Regions from separate parts of the Pseudomonas muyukensis genome, predicted to be linked through region 2. Evidence: predicted binding sites of a transcription regulator. Region 2 holds the regulator's gene; the other holds the start of a gene.

Region 1 (8,605 bases), 750 kb from region 2:
CAGCGACAGCCCGCTGCCCGACCCTTACGACGGGCTGGTGGATGCCGCCCACGTCGACCTCGAGGTGCACGACTGCATGGGTTGCCCACTGATGGTCGACGAACGCCCCTGGGGCCTGCTGACCCTCGATGCCCTCACCGCCGGCCAGTTCCAGAGCCTCGAGCTCGAGGCCCTGCAAGCCTTCGCCAGCCTGGCCGCCGCCACCGTCACCGTGGCCGAGCGCATCGAGCACCTGGCCCTGCGCGCCGAGGACGAGCACCAGCGTGCCGAGGTGTATCGCCAGGCCAGCGGCCAGGACAAGGAACTGATTGGCCAGAGCAAGGCGCACAAGCGCCTGGTCGAGGAGATCCGCCTGGTCGGCGGCAGCGACCTGACCGTGCTGATCACCGGCGAGACCGGCGTGGGCAAGGAGCTGGTGGCCCAGGCCCTGCACCGCGCCAGCAACCGCGCGGACAAACCGCTGATCAGCCTCAACTGCGCCGCCCTGCCCGACACCTTGGTCGAGAGCGAACTGTTCGGCCACGTGCGCGGCGCCTTCACTGGCGCCCACGGTGAACGCCGGGGCAAGTTCGAACTGGCCAATGGCGGCACGCTGTTCCTTGACGAGGTCGGTGAGTTGCCACTGGCGGTACAGGCCAAGCTGCTACGGGTATTGCAAAGCGGGCAGTTGCAGCGCCTGGGCTCGGACCGCGAGCATCGGGTGGATGTGCGCCTGATTGCCGCGACCAACCGCGACCTGGCCGAAGAGGTGCGTAACGGTAACTACCGCGCCGACTTCTATCACCGCCTGAGCGTGTACCCGCTGCAAGTGCCGCCACTGCGCGAACGCGGCCGCGATGTGCTGCTGCTGGCCGGTTATTTCCTCGAGCAGAACCGCTCGCGCCTGGGCCTGGGCAGCCTGCGCCTGTCGGCCGAGGCCCAGGCCGCGCTGCTGGGGTATGACTGGCCGGGCAACGTGCGCGAGCTGGAACACTTGATCGGCCGCTCGGCGCTCAAAGCCTTGGGGCAGCATGGGCAGCGCCCAAGGATCCTCACCCTGGAGGCGGCGGACCTGGACCTGCGCAACGTGGCACCGGCCATGCAGATAGTCGCCGAAGCGCCGTCGGCCGACCTGCCATTGCCCGAGGGCGGGCTGCGCGAAGCGGTGGATGACTATCAGCGGCAGATTGTCGAAGCATGCCTGAATCGCCACCAAGACAACTGGGCCGCCGCCGCGCGGGAATTGGGGCTGGACCGGGCCAACCTGAACCGGCTGGCCAAGCGCTTGGGCTTGCGCTGAGCGCGAAGCAGGCGATGCGGTGGATGGCACCGGCTGCGCCGGTGTTCGCCGGCAAGGCCGGCTCCTACAACGGTTACGGCCTGCAATACCTGTAGGAGCCAGCTTGCTGGCGAACCAGGCGACGCGGAGGATGGCACCGGCTGCGCCGGTGTTCGCCGGCAAGCCGGCTCCTACAACGGTTACGGCCTGCAATGCCTGTAGCCAGCCTTGCTGGCGAACCAGGCGACACGGTGGATGGCACCGGCAACGCCGGTGTTCGCCGGCAAGCCGGCTCCTACAACGGTTACGGCCTGCAATACCTGTAGGAGCCAGCCTTGCTGGCGAACCAGGCAACGCGGTGCATGGCACCGGCAACGCCGGTGTTCGCCGGCAAGCCGGCTCCTACAACGGTTACGGCCTGCAATACCTGTAGGAGCCAGCCTTGCTGGCGAAGCAGTCGACGCGGTGGCACCGGCAAGCCTTGCGCCTGCTTGCAAACGCCAATAGCAAACTAAGCTAAAGCCCGACAGCAAAAAGCCGATAACCCGGCATCCTCCCCCTCATTCATAGCGAAGGTTGCCCATGGCCACGCAAAAAGCCCGCGCGGACTCCTTGTCCCTGCTGCTGTTCACCCTGCGCAGCGGCAAGCTGATGGCAATCAACCTGCTGAAAGTCAGCGAGATCATCCCCTGCCCGCCGCTGACCAAGCTGCCGGAGGCCCACCCGCACGTCAAAGGCGTGGCCACCCTGCGCGGCAACTCGCTGTCGGTGATCGACCTGTCCCGCGCCATCGGCGAAATGCCCCTGGCCGACCCCGACGGCGGCTGCCTGATCGTCACCGAGATCAGCCGCTCGCGCCAGGGCCTGCATGTGCAGGCGGTGAGCCGCATCGTGCATTGCCTGAGCACCGACATCAAACCGCCGCCCTACGGCTCGGGCAACCGTTCGTTCATCACCGGCGTAACCCGGGTCGACAACACCCTGGTGCAGGTGCTGGACATCGAGAAGGTCATTCATGGCATCGCCCCGCCGGCCCACGAGCCGCACCCAGGCGAAGTCAGCGAGGAGGACGCCAGCCTGCTGGCCGCCGCCAACATCCTGGTGGTCGACGACAGCCAGGTGGCGCTGCAGCAGTCGGTGCACACCCTGCGCAACCTCGGCATCGAGTGCCACACCGCACGCAGCGCCAAGGACGCGATCAATGTGCTACTGGAGCTGCAAGGCACCGAGCGGGAAATCAACATCATCGTTTCCGACATCGAGATGTCCGAGATGGACGGCTTCGCCTTCACCCGCACCCTGCGCGAAACCCCGGATTTCCAGCACCTGTACATCCTCTTGCACACCTCGCTGGACAGCGCGATGAGCGGCGACAAGGCCAAGCTGGCCGGGGCCAACGCGATCCTGACCAAGTTCTCCTCGCCAGAGCTGACCAACTGCCTGGTGACCGCGGCTCGGGCAGTGGTGTTCGAGGAGCGCTGACATATCAAGTCAGGATTTTCCTGGCTTGATGCAGGAGAATGTTCGGGCATAATTCGCGCCCTTCGGATGTTCATTGCCGGTATCGCGTATGAAATATCTCAGCTCTACCCTGATCGCCTGCGCCCTGCTCCTCAGCGGCGCAGCCCACGCCTCCAGCAGCCAGGCCTGGAACGACCAGCGCCAGCAGATGCTCAAGGCCTGCCTGGCCGCCAGTCAGTTCAAGGATGCCCACGCCCTGGGCAAGCCCGCCGAGTTCGACGACCAGGTCGGCTACAGCGCACTGCTGATCGAAGGCGTCTACCCGCAAAAACACATGAATAACCGCAGCGGCACCGAGCTATGCCTGTACAGCCGCCAGCAGCAGCATGCGGTGGTCACCGAATGGAGCCCAGGCAAACCGTGAGCGAGGCACTGCGTTTCGCCTGCACCGGTTGCGGTAAATGCTGCACCGGCCACCACGTGCCGCTGACCCTGGCCGAAGCCCGGCAGTGGGCGCTGTCCGGTGGCCAGGTGATCGTGTTGATCGAAGGCTTCCTGGCCGATGGCCCTGGCATGCCGGCAGACCAGCGCGAGCATGTGCTGCGCCGTTCGCACCCGGTGGCTTGCGGTGAGGCGCAGTTGCAGGTCTCGGTGACCTTCGCCGCCTTCAATCCGGGGCGCTGCCGCAACCTCGATGACAATGACCTGTGCGGCATCTATGAAAGCCGCCCGCTGGTCTGTCGCATCTACCCGGCGGAGATCAACCCGCACCTGCCGCTGCGCCCGGAAAACAAGGATTGCCCACCCGAGGCCTGGGAGCAGGGACCGGTGCTGATTCACGGCAACCTGCCGGTGGATGAGGCGCTGCGTGCCCTGATCGAGGCCTCACGTCAGGCCGACCGCGACGATATCGCGGCCAAGGTGGCGATCTGTCAGGCACTGGGGATGACCACCAGTGCGCTGAAAGGTAACGGGTTTACCGCGTGGTTGCCGGACATGGCGGCGTTTGCCTCGGTGCTGGAGCAGGCACCACGGGCGGTCGATGGACCGTGGGCGGTGCATGTGCAGGACGCGGCGCTTGCGGCCGGTCTACAGGGTCAACGACTGCAGGTGACGGGCGAAGCGCCGGTCTACTACGCATTCATCGGTTTCTAAGCCATTTGTAGGAGCGGCTCGGCCGCGCCTACAAGCGCCGCCAGAACTCATCCGCCAACCGCCGCAGGTCCTTGGCCAGCTCGGCCACGTCACTGGCACTGCTGTGGCTGCGCTGCCCGACGCTGACCGTCGCCTCGCTGGCCTGGCGAATGCGGGTGATGTTGCGGTTGATGTTCTCGCTGACCTGGCTCTGCTGCTCCACCGCCGCGGCGATCTGCAAGCTCATCTCGTTGATCTGGTTGACCCGCACGCTGATGCTGTCCAGCGCGTCGCTGGCCAGTTGCGCCTGCTCGACACTGTGCCCGGCATGGGCGCTGCTCTGCTGCATCACCTGCACCGCGGCCCGGGCGCCGTCCTGCAGGGCGGCGATCATGCGCTGGATATCGTGGGTCGACTGCGCGGTACGCTGGGCCAGGCCACGCACCTCGTCGGCCACCACGGCGAAGCCGCGCCCCTGGTCACCGGCCCGCGCCGCCTCGATGGCGGCATTGAGCGCCAGCAGGTTGGTCTGCTCGGCAATGCCGCGGATCACGTCGAGCACCCCGGAGATCTCGCTGCTGTGGTTTTCCAGCTGTTCGATCACCTCGCTGGCCTCCACCAGCGAGCCGGCCAGGTCCTGGATCGCACAGCGGTTGCGATCGACCAGCTGGTGCCCGGCCTGGGTCTCGTCCTCGGCCTGGTCGGCGGCCATCGAGGCCATCTGCGCGCTGCTGGCCACCTGGGCGACGCTGGCGCTCATCTGCTGGATCGCGGTGGCCACCTGGTCCGCTTCGCCCTGCTGCTCCAGGCTGTTGGCATGGCTGCTGTGCAGCGCCTCGGCCAGCGCGCCGGAATGCCCGGCCAGGCGCGACGAGGTATCGCCGATACGCCCCACCACCGCGCCCAACTGCGCCTTGAGCATGCGCATGGCGAACTCGATCTGGCCCAGGCCATCGCGCCGGCCTGTGTACAACTGCTGGCTCAGCGGGTTGTCGGCAATCGCCAGGGCCTGGCGACGCAGGCGCTCGTAGGGGCGCAACAGCCACTGGATCGCCAGGGCGCTGAGGCTTGCGGCCAACGCCATCTGCACCAGGGTGACCAGCCAGGAGGCGCTATGCCACCACTGCCCGACGCCGATCACCAGTGCACACACCGCGCCCACCGACAGCGCCAGGCGCGCGCCAAGCCCGGCTACCGGCAAGCGCTGGCGCCAGTCGCGCCGGCCCTCGCGCAAGCGCGCATAGCAGCGCTCGGCCGCCTCGACCTGGGCCCGGCCGGGCTTGGTCCGCACCGACTGGTACTCCAGCGCCTGTCCGCCACTGCTGATCGGCGAGACGAAAGCACTCACCCAGTAGTGGTCGCCGTTCTTGCAGCGGTTCTTCACCAACCCCATCCACGAATGCCCGGCCTTGAGCGTCTGCCACATCTGGGCAAAGGCCTCGGCCGGCATGTCCGGGTGGCGGACGATATGGTGGGCGTTGCCCAGCAGGTCGTGCTGGGTGAAACCGCTGACCCGGACGAAATCGTCGTTGGCATAGGTGATACGGCTGTCCAGGTCGGTGGTGGACAGGATATTGGCGTCGCCGGGGTAATCCACTTCGCGACCGGTAACGGGCATATTGCACTTCATCGGAGGCTCTCGTTGTTGTACGGGAAAATCGGCAGGGCGTACGACTCTAGGGGCAAACGCCGGGGCAATATTGATCCACGGCAGGGTATTGGCACTTGGCCATCAACCGCTCGAAACTGACAGCCGTGACAGCCAGGCGTCACGCTGGCGACCCGATCGGCGCGCTATAACCCTGGCTACCCCAGACCCGTTCCCAGCCCTCCGGCCAAGGTGCCCGCCCCGATGCGACGTCCGTCCCGCCCCCTCGTTGTTGCCGCGCTGGCCCTGCTGATGCTGACCGCCGCCGGCCTGTGGCTCGGCCAGCGCCCCAGCCCCCCGCCCAGCCGCGCCGCCAGCGCGGTGCCGGTGCGGGTGGTGGCCGTGGTCGAGCAGGATGTGCCGCGCTACCTCAGTGCCATCGGCTCGGTGCTGTCGCTGCACAGCGTCGAGGTACGGCCACAGGTGGAGGGCGTGCTGACCCAGGTGTTGGTCAAGGAGGGCCAGTGGGTCAAGGCCGGCGACCTGCTGGCCAGCCTCGACGACCGGGCGATCCGCGCCAACCTCGACCAGGCCCGCGCCCAGCTGGGGCAGACCCAGGCGCAGCTGCAGGTGGCCAACGTCAACCTCAGGCGCTACCAGCTGCTGAGCACGGACGACGGCGTGTCCAAGCAGACCCTCGACCAGCAGCAGGCCCTGGTCAACCAGTTGCAGGCGACCCTCAAGGGCAACCAGGCCGCCATCGACAACGCCGCGGTGCAGCTCAGCTACACGCAGATCCGCTCGCCGGTGACCGGGCGCGTCGGCATTCGCAACATCGACCCCGGCAACCTGGTGCGCAGCAGCGACACGCAAAGCCTGTTCAGCGTCACCCAGATCGACCCCATCGCCGTGGAGTTCGCCCTGCCCCAGCAGCAACTCCCCGTCCTGCAGAGCCTGCTGAAAGCGTCGATCCCCGCCGAGGTCGAGGCGTACATGGACGCCGACGGCGAACGCAACCTGCTCGCCAAGGGCCACCTGATGCTGATCGACAACCAGGTCTCGGCCAGCACCGGCACGGTGCGGGTCAAGGCCGAGTTCGACAACACCGACGGCCGCCTGTGGCCCGGCCAGCTGGTCACCGTGCGCCTGCGCACGGCGGTGGACGAGGGCGCCCTGGTGGTGCCGCCACCCGTGGTGCAGCGCAGCATCGACGGCCACTTCGTCTACCGCCTGGACGGCGACAAGGTCAGCGCCGTGCCGGTCAAGGTGGTGTACCAGGACAGCACGCTGAACATCATCGCCGGGGTCAAGGCTGGCGATCGCCTGGTGCTGGACGGTCAGTCGCGGCTCAAGCCCGGCAGCACCGTCGAGGTCACGCCCGAGGCCCCCGCCCCGGCGGCGATGGCCGACCGCAGGAGCCAGCCATGAACACCCGCAACGGCGTCTCGGCCTGGTGCATCGACCACCCCATCGCCACTTTGCTGCTGACCTTCGCCCTGGTGCTGCTCGGCGCCATCGCCTTCCCCCGGCTGCCAGTGGCGCCCCTGCCCGAGGCGGACTTCCCGACCATCCAGGTCACCGCCCAATTGCCCGGCGCCAGCCCCGAGACCATGGCCTCCTCGGTCGCCACCCCGTTGGAGGTGCAGTTCAGCGCCATCCCCGGCATGACCCAGATGACCAGCAGCAGCGCCCTGGGCTCGACCAACCTGATCCTGCAGTTCACCCTCGACAAGAACATCGACACCGCCGCCCAGGAAGTCCAGGCGGCGATCAACACCGCCACCGCGCGCCTGCCCCAGGACATGCCCAGCCCGCCGACCTGGCGCAAGGTCAACCCGGCCGACAGCCCAGTGCTGATCCTCACCGTCAGCTCCACGCAGATGCCCGGCAATGAGCTCAGCGACTACGCCGAGACCCTGCTGGCGCGCCAGCTCAGCCAGATCGACGGGGTCGGCCTGATCAACATCACCGGCCAGCTGCGCCCGGCGATCCGCGTGCAGGCCCAGCCCGAGAAACTCGCCGCCATCGGCCTGACCCTGGCCGATATCCGCCAGGCCATCCAGCAGACCAGCCTCAACCTGGCCAAGGGCGCGCTGTACGGCGAGCACAGCGTGTCGACCCTGGCCGCCAACGACCAGCTGTTCCACCCCGAGGACTACGCGCGGCTGATCGTCAGCTACCGCGATGGCGCGCCGGTGCACCTGTCTGACGTCGCCAAGGTGATCCAAGGCGCCGAGAACGCCTACGTCAAGGCCTGGTCGGGCCAGCAACCGGGCCTTAACCTGGTGATCTTCCGCCAGCCCGGGGCCAACATCGTCGACACCGTGGACCGGGTGATGGACGCCCTGCCGCGCTTGCAGCAGATGCTGCCGGCCGCGGTCGAGGTGTCGGCGCTGCAGGACCGCACCCAGACCATCCGCGCCTCGCTGCACGAAGTGGAACTGACCCTGATGATCGCCGTGGCCCTGGTGATCGGGGTGATGGCGCTGTTCCTGCGCCAGTGGTCGGCGACCTTCATCGTCTCCAGCGTGCTCGGCGTGTCGCTGATCGCCAGTTGCGCATTGATGTACCTGTTTGGCTTCAGCCTCAACAACCTCACCCTGGTGGCCATCGTCATCGCCGTCGGTTTCGTGGTCGACGATGCCATCGTCGTGGTGGAGAACATCCACCGCCACCTGGAGGCCGGCGACGACAGCCGCAGCGCCGCGCTCAAGGGCGCCGGCGAGATCGGCTTCACCGTGGTCTCGATCAGTTTCTCGCTGATTGCCGCGTTCATTCCGCTGCTGTTCATGGGCGGGGTGGTTGGCCGGTTGTTCAAGGAGTTCGCCCTCACCGCCACGGCGACCATCCTGATTTCGGTGCTGGTATCGCTGACCCTGGCGCCGACCCTCGCCGCGCTGTGCATGCGCCGCCCACCCGCCGAGCAGCACGGCGGCCTCGGCCAGCGCCTGCTGCGCGGGTACGCAAAAGGCCTGGACCAGGCGCTGGCCCACCAGCGCACCACCCTGGCGGTGTTCGGCGTCACCCTGGCGCTGGCGGTGGCCGGCTACGTGGCCATCCCCAAGGGCTTCTTCCCGCTGCAGGACACCGGCTTCATCCTCGGCACCAGCGAGGCGGCGGCGGACGTGTCGTATCCGGCGATGATCGAAAAACACCAGGCCCTG
Region 2 (8,605 bases):
AACAGGCGGACGATGCTCGCCGCCCGCGCCGAGGACAGTTCCCAGTTGGTCGGGTACTGGGCGGTGCGGATCGGCAGGTTGTCGGTGAAGCCCTCGACGTGCACCGGGTTGGCGAACGGCTTGAGGATCTTCGCCACCTTCTCGATGATCTCGAAGGCGACATCGCTGGGCATGGCATCGGCACTGGCAAACAGCAGCGAGGAGTTGAGCTCGATCTCGACCCACAGCTCGTTGCCGCGCACTGTCATCTGGTTGGACTTGATCAGGTCACCGAAGGCATCGCGAACATCGTCGCTGATGGTCTTGAGCGGGTCGGCGCTACTCTGCGCCAGGCCCGCGTCGGTCTGCTCGCTGTCCTTGATCAACGGCTCGGCCGGGCGCACCGACAATGGCCGCTCCTCGCCGATGGGGATCGGCTTCATGGTCCGATCGGGGTCGTTGAACACCCCGATCAGCGCCTGGGAGATGACCTTGTACTTACCCTCGTTGATCGAGGAGATCGAGTACATGACCACGAAGAAGGCGAACAACAGGGTGATGAAGTCGGCATACGACACCAGCCAGCGTTCGTGGTTTTCATGTTCCTCGGTATGACGACGGCGGGCCATGGCTTACTCCATGAAGCCTTGCAGCTTCAGCTCGATCGAGCGCGGGTTCTCGCCTTCGGCGATCGACAGCAGGCCCTCGAGGAGCATTTCACGGTAGCGCGACTGGCGCAGGGTGATGGCCTTGAGCTTGTTGGCGATCGGCAGCAGGATCAGGTTGGCGCTGGCCACGCCATAGATGGTGGCGACGAAGGCCACGGCGATGCCGTTGCCCAGCTGCGACGGGTCGGCCAGGTTGCCCATCACGTGGATCAGGCCCATGACCGCGCCGATGATGCCGATGGTCGGCGCGTAGCCGCCCATGCTCTCGAACACCTTGGCAGCCTGGATGTCACGGGCTTCCTGGGTCAGGAAGTCGACTTCGAGGATGCTGCGGATGGCTTCCGGCTCGGCGCCATCGACCAGCAGTTGCAGGCCCTTGCGCGCATAAGGGTCGGGCTCGGCGTCGGCCACGCCTTCCAGGCCCAGCAGGCCTTCCTTGCGCGCGGTCAGGCTCCAGTTCACCACCCGGTCGATGCCGCCCACCAGGTCGACCCGTGGCGGGAAGAAGATCCAGCGCACGATCTGCAAGGCGCGCTTGAACGACGACAGCGGCGACTGCAGCAGCGCCGCCGCCAGCGTACCGCCCAGCACGATCAGCGCGGCCGGGCCGTTGAGCAGCGCGCCAACGTGGCCACCCTCGAGGAAGTTGCCGCCGACGATGGCGACAAAGGCGAGGATCAGGCCGATAAGGCTGAGGACATCCATCAGACGCACGCCTCGACCAGGTGCTTGCCGATTTCGTCCAGGCTGTACACGGCATCGGCCAGGTTGGCCTTGACGATGGCCATGGGCATGCCATAGATCACGCAGCTGGCTTCATCCTGCGCCCACACGGTGCTGCCGCCCTGCTTGAGCAGGCGCGCGCCCTCGCGGCCGTCGGCGCCCATGCCGGTGAGCACCACCGAGAGCACCTTGTCGCCATAGGACTTGGCCGCCGAACCGAAGGTGATGTCGACGCAAGGCTTGTAGTTCAGGCGCTCATCGCCCGGCAGGATCTTCACCGTGCCACGGCCGTCGACCATCATCTGCTTGCCACCGGGGGCCAGCAGCGCCAGGCCTGGGCGCAGCACGTCACCGTCCTCGGCTTCCTTGACGCTGATCTTGCACAGCTTGTCGAGACGCTCGGCAAAAGCCTTGGTGAAAGCCGCCGGCATGTGCTGGATCAGCACGATCGGCGCCGGGAAACTGGCCGGCAGTTGCGTCAGCACGCGCTGCAGGGCCACCGGGCCGCCGGTGGAGGTACCAATGGCCACCAACTTGTAAGGCTTGCGCTTGGGCGCCGGCGAGTGCGCGCCAGCCGGTGCCGCGGCTCGGGCCGAGGCGGCGGCGGTACGCGCCGGGGCGCTGCTGGCCAAGCTGCTGGCCGGGGCATGGCTGCTGGCCGCAGCGGGCGCGGCGGCCGGGGCCGGGGCGGCATAGGCGCTGAAACGGCGGTTGCTGCGCGAGATGGTGTGGACCTTCTCGCACAGCATCTGCTTGACCTTCTCGGGGTTGCGCGAGATGTCCTCGAAGTTCTTCGGCAGGTAGTCGACCGCGCCGGCGTCCAGCGCATCGAGGGTAACCCGGGCGCCTTCGTGGGTCAGCGAGGAGAACATCAGCACCGGCGTCGGGCAGCGCTGCATGATGTGCCGCACCGCGGTGATGCCGTCCATCATGGGCATTTCGTAGTCCATGGTGATGACATCGGGCTTGAGCGCCTGCGCCTGGTCGATCGCTTCCTTGCCGTTGGTCGCGGTGCCCACGACCTGGATCGTCGGGTCCGCCGAGAGAATTTCCGAGACACGGCGGCGGAAGAAACCGGAATCATCCACCACCAGGACCTTGACTGCCATAAACACTCCATTAGGCGGCGCACCCGCCTGGGCGCGCCACCGAAATCAAATACGCCGGGCGGCGTAACGCTTGAGCATGCTCGGTACGTCGAGGATCAGCGCAATGCGCCCGTCACCGGTGATGGTGGCGCCGGACATGCCCGGGGTCCCCTGCAGCATCTTGCCCAGCGGCTTGATCACCACTTCTTCCTGGCCGACCAGCTGGTCGACGACGAAGCCGATGCGCTGGGTGCCAACCGACAGGATCACCACATGGCCTTCGTGCTGCTCTTCGTGCTCGTGGTCCTGGACCAGCCAGCGCTTGAGGTAGAACAGCGGCAGCGCCTTGTCGCGCACGATCACCACTTCCTGGCCGTCGACCACGTTGGTGCGCGACAGGTCGAGGTGGAAAATCTCGTTGACGTTGACCAGCGGGAAGGCAAACGCCTGGTTGGCCAGCATTACCATCAGCGTCGGCATGATCGCCAGGGTCAGCGGCACCTTGATGACGATCTTCGAGCCCTGGCCCTTGGCCGAGAAGATGTTGATCGAGCCGTTGAGCTGGGAAATCTTGGTCTTCACCACGTCCATGCCGACGCCGCGGCCGGACACGTCGGAAATCTCGGTCTTGGTCGAGAAACCCGGGGCGAAGATCAGGTTGTAGCAGTCCGACTCGCTCAGGCGGTCGGCCGCGTCCTTGTCCATCAGGCCCTTTTCCACGGCCTTGGCCCGCAGCACGCTGGGGTCCATGCCCTTGCCGTCGTCGGAGATCGACAGCAGGATGTGGTCGCCCTCCTGCTCGGCGGACAGCACCACGCGGCCTGTGCGCGCCTTGCCGGAGGCCTCGCGCTCGTCGGGCATCTCGACGCCATGGTCGACGGCGTTGCGCACCAGGTGCACCAACGGGTCGGCCAGGGCCTCGACCAGGTTCTTGTCCAGGTCGGTCTCTTCACCGACCAGCTCCAGGTTGATCTCTTTCTTGAGCTGGCGGGCCAGGTCGCGGACCAGGCGCGGGAAGCGGCCGAAGACTTTCTTGATCGGCTGCATGCGGGTCTTCATGACCGCGGTCTGCAGGTCGGCGGTGACCACGTCGAGGTTGGACACGGCCTTGGACATGGCCTCGTCGCCGCTGTTCAGGCCCAGGCGCACCAGGCGGTTACGCACCAGCACCAGTTCGCCGACCATGTTCATGATTTCGTCCAGGCGCGCGGTGTCGACCCGCACGGTGGTTTCCGCTTCGCTGGCGCCATGTTTCTCGGCGGCAGCGGCCGGCGCACGGGCTGGCGCGGCAGGCTTGGCGGCAGGCGCCGGTGCGGCGGCGGCAGGCGCCGGTGCGGCGGCGGCAGGCGCCGGCGCTGGCTTGGCAACCGGCTTGACCTCGGCCTTGGGCGCCGCCGGTGCGGCAGTCACGGCGGCGGCAGGGGCCTCGGCCGCGACGGCGTCGCCGGAGAACTTGCCCTTGCCGTGCAGCTGGTCCAGCAGCGCTTCGAACTCGTGTTCGCTGATGTTTTCGTCGCCTGCGGCAACTGGCGCGGCACTGGTGGGCGCTGCGGCCGCCGGCAGGGCGTCGACGGCAAAGGTGCCCTTGCCGTGCAACTGGTCGAGCAGCGATTCGAACTCATCGTCGGTGATTTCGTCGCTGCTCGGCGCCACGGCCGCGGGCTCGCTGACGGCCGCTTCAGCCGAGAACTGGCCCTTGCCATGCAACTGGTCGAGCAGCGACTCGAACTCGGCGTCGGTGATTTCGTCACCCTCGCCTGTGACCTGCTCGCCTTGCAGCTGCTCGTGAACGGCTGCTTCGGCCTTGACCGCATCCAGCGAATCGAGCAGTTGCTCGAACTCGGTGTCGGTGATGTCGGGCTCGGCGGCCGCTGCTTCGGCGACCGGCTCGGCCTCGACCACTGCAGCCGGTGCTTCGGCGCCACCCGGCTCGGCCAGGCGCGACAGCGCCGCCAGCAGTTCCGGGGTGGCCGGGGTCACGGCGCTGCGCTCGCGCACCTGGCCGAACATGCTGTTGACCGTGTCGAGTGCCTCGAGCACCACGTCCATCAGCTCGGCATCGACCCGGCGCTCCCCTTTGCGCAGGATGTCGAACACGTTCTCGGCGATATGGCAGCACTCCACCAGCTCGTTGAGCTGGAGGAAGCCGGCGCCCCCTTTTACAGTGTGGAAACCGCGGAAAATCGCATTGAGCAGGTCCGCGTCATCGGGCCGGCTTTCCAGCTCGACCAGTTGCTCGGACAGTTGCTCGAGGATTTCGCCGGCTTCTACCAGGAAATCCTGGAGGATTTCTTCATCGGCGCCGAAGCTCATTAAACGTGCTCCTTAAAAACCCAGGCTGGACAGCAGATCATCGACATCGTCCTGACCGGACACGACGTCTTCACGCTTATCGGCATGAATCTGCGGACCTTCACCCCGAGTCGGATGTTTTTCTTGATCTTTTTCAGCACGCAGCTGCTGGTGGTCATGTTCGATGCCGGCAAAGCGGTCGACCTGACTGGCCATCAGCACGAGCTTGAGCAGATTGCTTTCTACTTCGGTGACCAGCGCGGTTACCCGCTTGATCACCTGGCCGGTCAGGTCCTGATAGTCCTGAGCCAGCAGAATGTCGTTGAGGTGGCCCGAGACCTTGCGGTTGCCTTCGGCACTGTGCGTCAGGAAACTGTCGACGCGCTTGACCAGCTCGCGGAATTCCGGCGCCGCCACTTCGCGGCGCATGAAGCGCTGCCAGTCGGCGGACAGGTCCTGCGCCTCGCTCGCCAGTGCATTGAGCACCGGGGTGCTCTCCTCCACCAGGTCCATGGTGCGGTTGGCGGCACCTTCGGTGAGGCGCACCACGTAGGAGAGGCGCTCGGTGGCATCGGTGATCTGCGAGACTTCCTCGGCCTGCGGCATCGCCGGGTCGATCTGGAAGCTGACGATCGCGCTGTGCAGCTCGCGGGTAAGCTTGCCCACCTCCTGGTACAGGCCGCGGTCGCGGGTCTGGTTCAGTTGGTGGATCAGCTGCACGGCCTCGCCGAACCGGCCGCGCTCAAGGCTCTCGACCAGTTCCTGGGCATGCTTTTTCAGGGTTGATTCGAACTCACCCAGCGAGTTGTTGATTGACTCCATGGCGCCCCCTGACGTGACTCAGCCGTTGACGCGTTCGAAGATCTTCTCGATCTTTTCTTTGAGCACCTGGGCGGTGAAAGGCTTGACCACATAGCCATTGACGCCGGCCTGGGCCGCTTCGATGATCTGGTCGCGCTTGGCCTCGGCAGTCACCATCAGCACGGGCATGCCCTTGAGACGGTCGTGGGCACGCACCTTGCGCAGCAGGTCGATACCGGACATGCCGGGCATGTTCCAGTCGGTCACCAGGAAGTCGTAATGCCCGGCTTCGAGCATCGGCAGCGCCGTGGTGCCGTCGTCGGCCTCTTCGGTATTGGTGAAGCCCAGATCACGCAACAGGTTCTTGATGATCCGCCGCATCGTCGAAAAGTCGTCAACGATGAGGATTTTCATGTCTTTGTTCAATTAGACCTCCAAGCAGTCTTAAACGCGCTCGGCGCCGAGCGCGCAGTCAATCAATTCGGCACCACAAAATACGACTGCATCGAACCTTGGCTCAACGCGCCCGCCATTCACCCAGACGGCTGCGCAGACGTGCCGCGCACTGGCTGTGCAACTGGCTGACACGCGACTCGCTGACCCCCAGCACCTCACCGATTTCCTTGAGGTTCAGCTCTTCGTCGTAGTACAGCGCCAGGACCAGGCGCTCGCGCTCCGGCAGGTTGGCGATGGCATCGGCCAGGGCGGCCTGGAAGCGCTCGTCCTCCAGGTCCCGCGATGGCTCCAGCTGGCCACTGGCTCCGTCCTCGTGCAGCCCTTCGTGTTCGCCGTCCTGCAGCAGGTCGTCGAAACTGAACAGGCGGCTGCCCAAGGTGTCGTTCAGAATCCCGTAGTAATCATCGAGACTCAATTGGAGTTCGGCAGCAACCTCGTGATCTTTAGCGTCGCGACCGGTCTTTGCTTCAACACAGCGAATCGCATCGCTGACCATGCGCGTGTTGCGGTGCACCGAACGCGGTGCCCAATCGCCCTTGCGCACCTCGTCGAGCATGGCGCCACGGATCCGAATACCGGCGTAGGTCTCGAAGCTGGCGCCCTTGCTGGCATCGTACTTGTTGGCGACTTCCAGCAGGCCGATCATGCCGGCCTGGATCAGGTCCTCGACCTGGACATTGGCCGGCAACCGGGCCAGCAAGTGGTAGGCGATGCGCTTGACCAGCGGCGCGTAGCGTTCAACCAGCTCGTACTGGGCGTCCTTCGCCGCCTTGCTGTACATCTTGAAACCGCTCGCGTTCATAGCACGGGCCCTGCGCTGGTGGGTTGCACCAGGCGCTCGACGAAGAACTCCAGGTGGCCCCGCGGGTTGGCAGGCAGCGGCCAGCTGTCGACCTTCTGCGCAATGGCCTTGAAGGCCAGCGCGCACTTGGACCGAGGGAAGGCCTCATAGACCGCCCGCTGCTTCTGCACCGCCTTGCGCACGCATTCGTCGTAAGGCACGGCGCCAACGTATTGTAGGGCGACGTCGAGGAAGCGATCCGTGACCTTGGTCAACTTGGCGAAAAGGTTGCGACCCTCCTGCGGGCTCTGGGCCATGTTGGCCAGCACGCGGAACCGATTCATGCCGTAGTCGCGGTTGAGCAGCTTGATCAGGGCGTAGGCGTCGGTGATCGAGGTGGGTTCGTCGCACACCACCAGCAGCACTTCCTGGGCGGCGCGAACGAAGCTGACCACCGAGTCACCGATACCCGCGGCGGTATCGATCACCAGCACGTCGAGGTTGTCGCCGATCTCGCTGAAGGCCTGGATCAGCCCGGCATGCTGCGCCGGCGCCAGGTGCACCATGCTTTGCGTGCCGGAGGCCGCCGGCACGATGCGCACACCGCCCGGTCCCTGCAACAGCACGTCGCGCAGTTCGCAGCGGCCCTCGATGACATCGGCGAGGGTGCGCTTGGGCGTGAGCCCCAGCAGCACGTCGACATTGGCCAGGCCCAGGTCGGCGTCCAGCAACATGACCCGGCGGCCGAGCTCGGCCAGCGCCAGGGACAGGTTCACTGAAACGTTAGTCTTGCCGACGCCACCTTTGCCACCGGTCACGGCGATCACCTGTACGGGATGCATGCTACCCATGTCTGTTCTTTACCTTGTCTCGCTTGGACCCAGGCCACATGAGGGGCTGAACAGTCAAGGCCACGGTCCGGCCGGACAACCCCATGATGTAGGTACTTTGCACAGTATTCACCCTCAACCCGCGCGCTTGCCAGGGTTGTGGTACAGATCAGCGAACATGTCGGCCATGGCCTCGTCGCTGGGCTCGTCCTGCAGCTGCACGCTGACCGCGCGGCTCACAAGTTGGTGCTTGCGCGGTAATTGCAGGTCGTCGGGAATGCGCGGGCCATCGGTCAGATAGGCCACCGGCAGTTCGTGACGGATGGCCAGGCTCAGCACTTCGCCAAGGCAGGCCGTTTCGTCCAGTTTGGTCAGGATGCACCCGGCCAGGCCACAGCGCTTGTAGCTGTGGTAGGCGGCAGTGAGCACCTGTTTCTGGCTGGTGGTTGCCAGCACCAGGTAATTCTTCGCGGCGATACCGCGCCCGGCCAGGGTTTCCAGTTGCATGCGCAGGGCCGGGTCGCTGGCCTGCAGGCCGGCGGTGTCGATCAGCACCACGCGCTTGCGCAGCAGCGGCTCGAGGGCCTGGGCCAGCGACTCGCCCGGGTCGACGTAGGTGACCGGCACATTGAGGATTCGCCCCAGGGTCTTGAGCTGCTCCTGGGCGCCGATACGGAAGCTGTCCATGCTCACCAGCGCCAGGTTGTTCGCGCCGTACTTGAGCACATAGCGTGCGGCCAGCTTGGCCAGGGTGGTGGTCTTGCCCATGCCGGCCGGGCCGACCATGGCAATTACCCCACCCTCTTCGATGGGCTCGATCTCGGGCACGTCGATCATCCGCGCCAGGTGCGCCAGGACCATGCGCCAGGCCTGGCGCGGCTCTTCGATTTCGGCGGTGAGCTCGAGCAGTTCGCGGGCCAGGCCACCGGACAGGCCCAGGCGCTGCAGACGGCGCCAGAGATTGGCCTGCTGCGGCTTGCTGCCCTG

Evidence for each region. Region 2 encodes FliA, which starts transcription of late flagellar genes. Its sites were predicted from a motif close to CTAAAGTTTNNNNNNNNNNNGCCGNTAA; they were not measured.
Region 1: a site for FliA is predicted at 5,569-5,596, ahead of KSS95_RS23455 (methyl-accepting chemotaxis protein). Genes of this name have one in related genera too.

What each region holds. Positions count from the first base shown of each region.
Region 1 covers NZ_CP077073.1:5,281,569-5,290,173, forward strand. The annotation lists gene norR (nitric oxide reductase transcriptional regulator NorR) at 1-1,279, shown strand, start outside; gene KSS95_RS23440 (chemotaxis protein) at 1,841-2,740, shown strand; gene KSS95_RS23445 (hypothetical protein) at 2,829-3,143, shown strand; gene KSS95_RS23450 (YkgJ family cysteine cluster protein) at 3,140-3,874, shown strand; gene KSS95_RS23455 (methyl-accepting chemotaxis protein) at 3,903-5,483, opposite strand; gene KSS95_RS23460 (efflux RND transporter periplasmic adaptor subunit) at 5,706-6,869, shown strand; gene KSS95_RS23465 (multidrug efflux RND transporter permease subunit) at 6,866-8,605, shown strand, end outside.
Region 2 covers NZ_CP077073.1:4,529,041-4,537,645, forward strand. The annotation lists gene motD (flagellar motor protein MotD) at 1-608, opposite strand, end outside; gene KSS95_RS19910 (flagellar motor protein) at 612-1,352, opposite strand; gene KSS95_RS19915 (protein-glutamate methylesterase/protein-glutamine glutaminase) at 1,352-2,479, opposite strand; gene KSS95_RS19920 (chemotaxis protein CheA) at 2,525-4,771, opposite strand; gene KSS95_RS19925 (protein phosphatase CheZ) at 4,784-5,572, opposite strand; gene KSS95_RS19930 (chemotaxis response regulator CheY) at 5,591-5,965, opposite strand; gene fliA (RNA polymerase sigma factor FliA) at 6,069-6,809, opposite strand; gene fleN (flagellar synthesis regulator FleN) at 6,806-7,639, opposite strand; gene flhF (flagellar biosynthesis GTPase FlhF) at 7,754-8,605, opposite strand, start outside.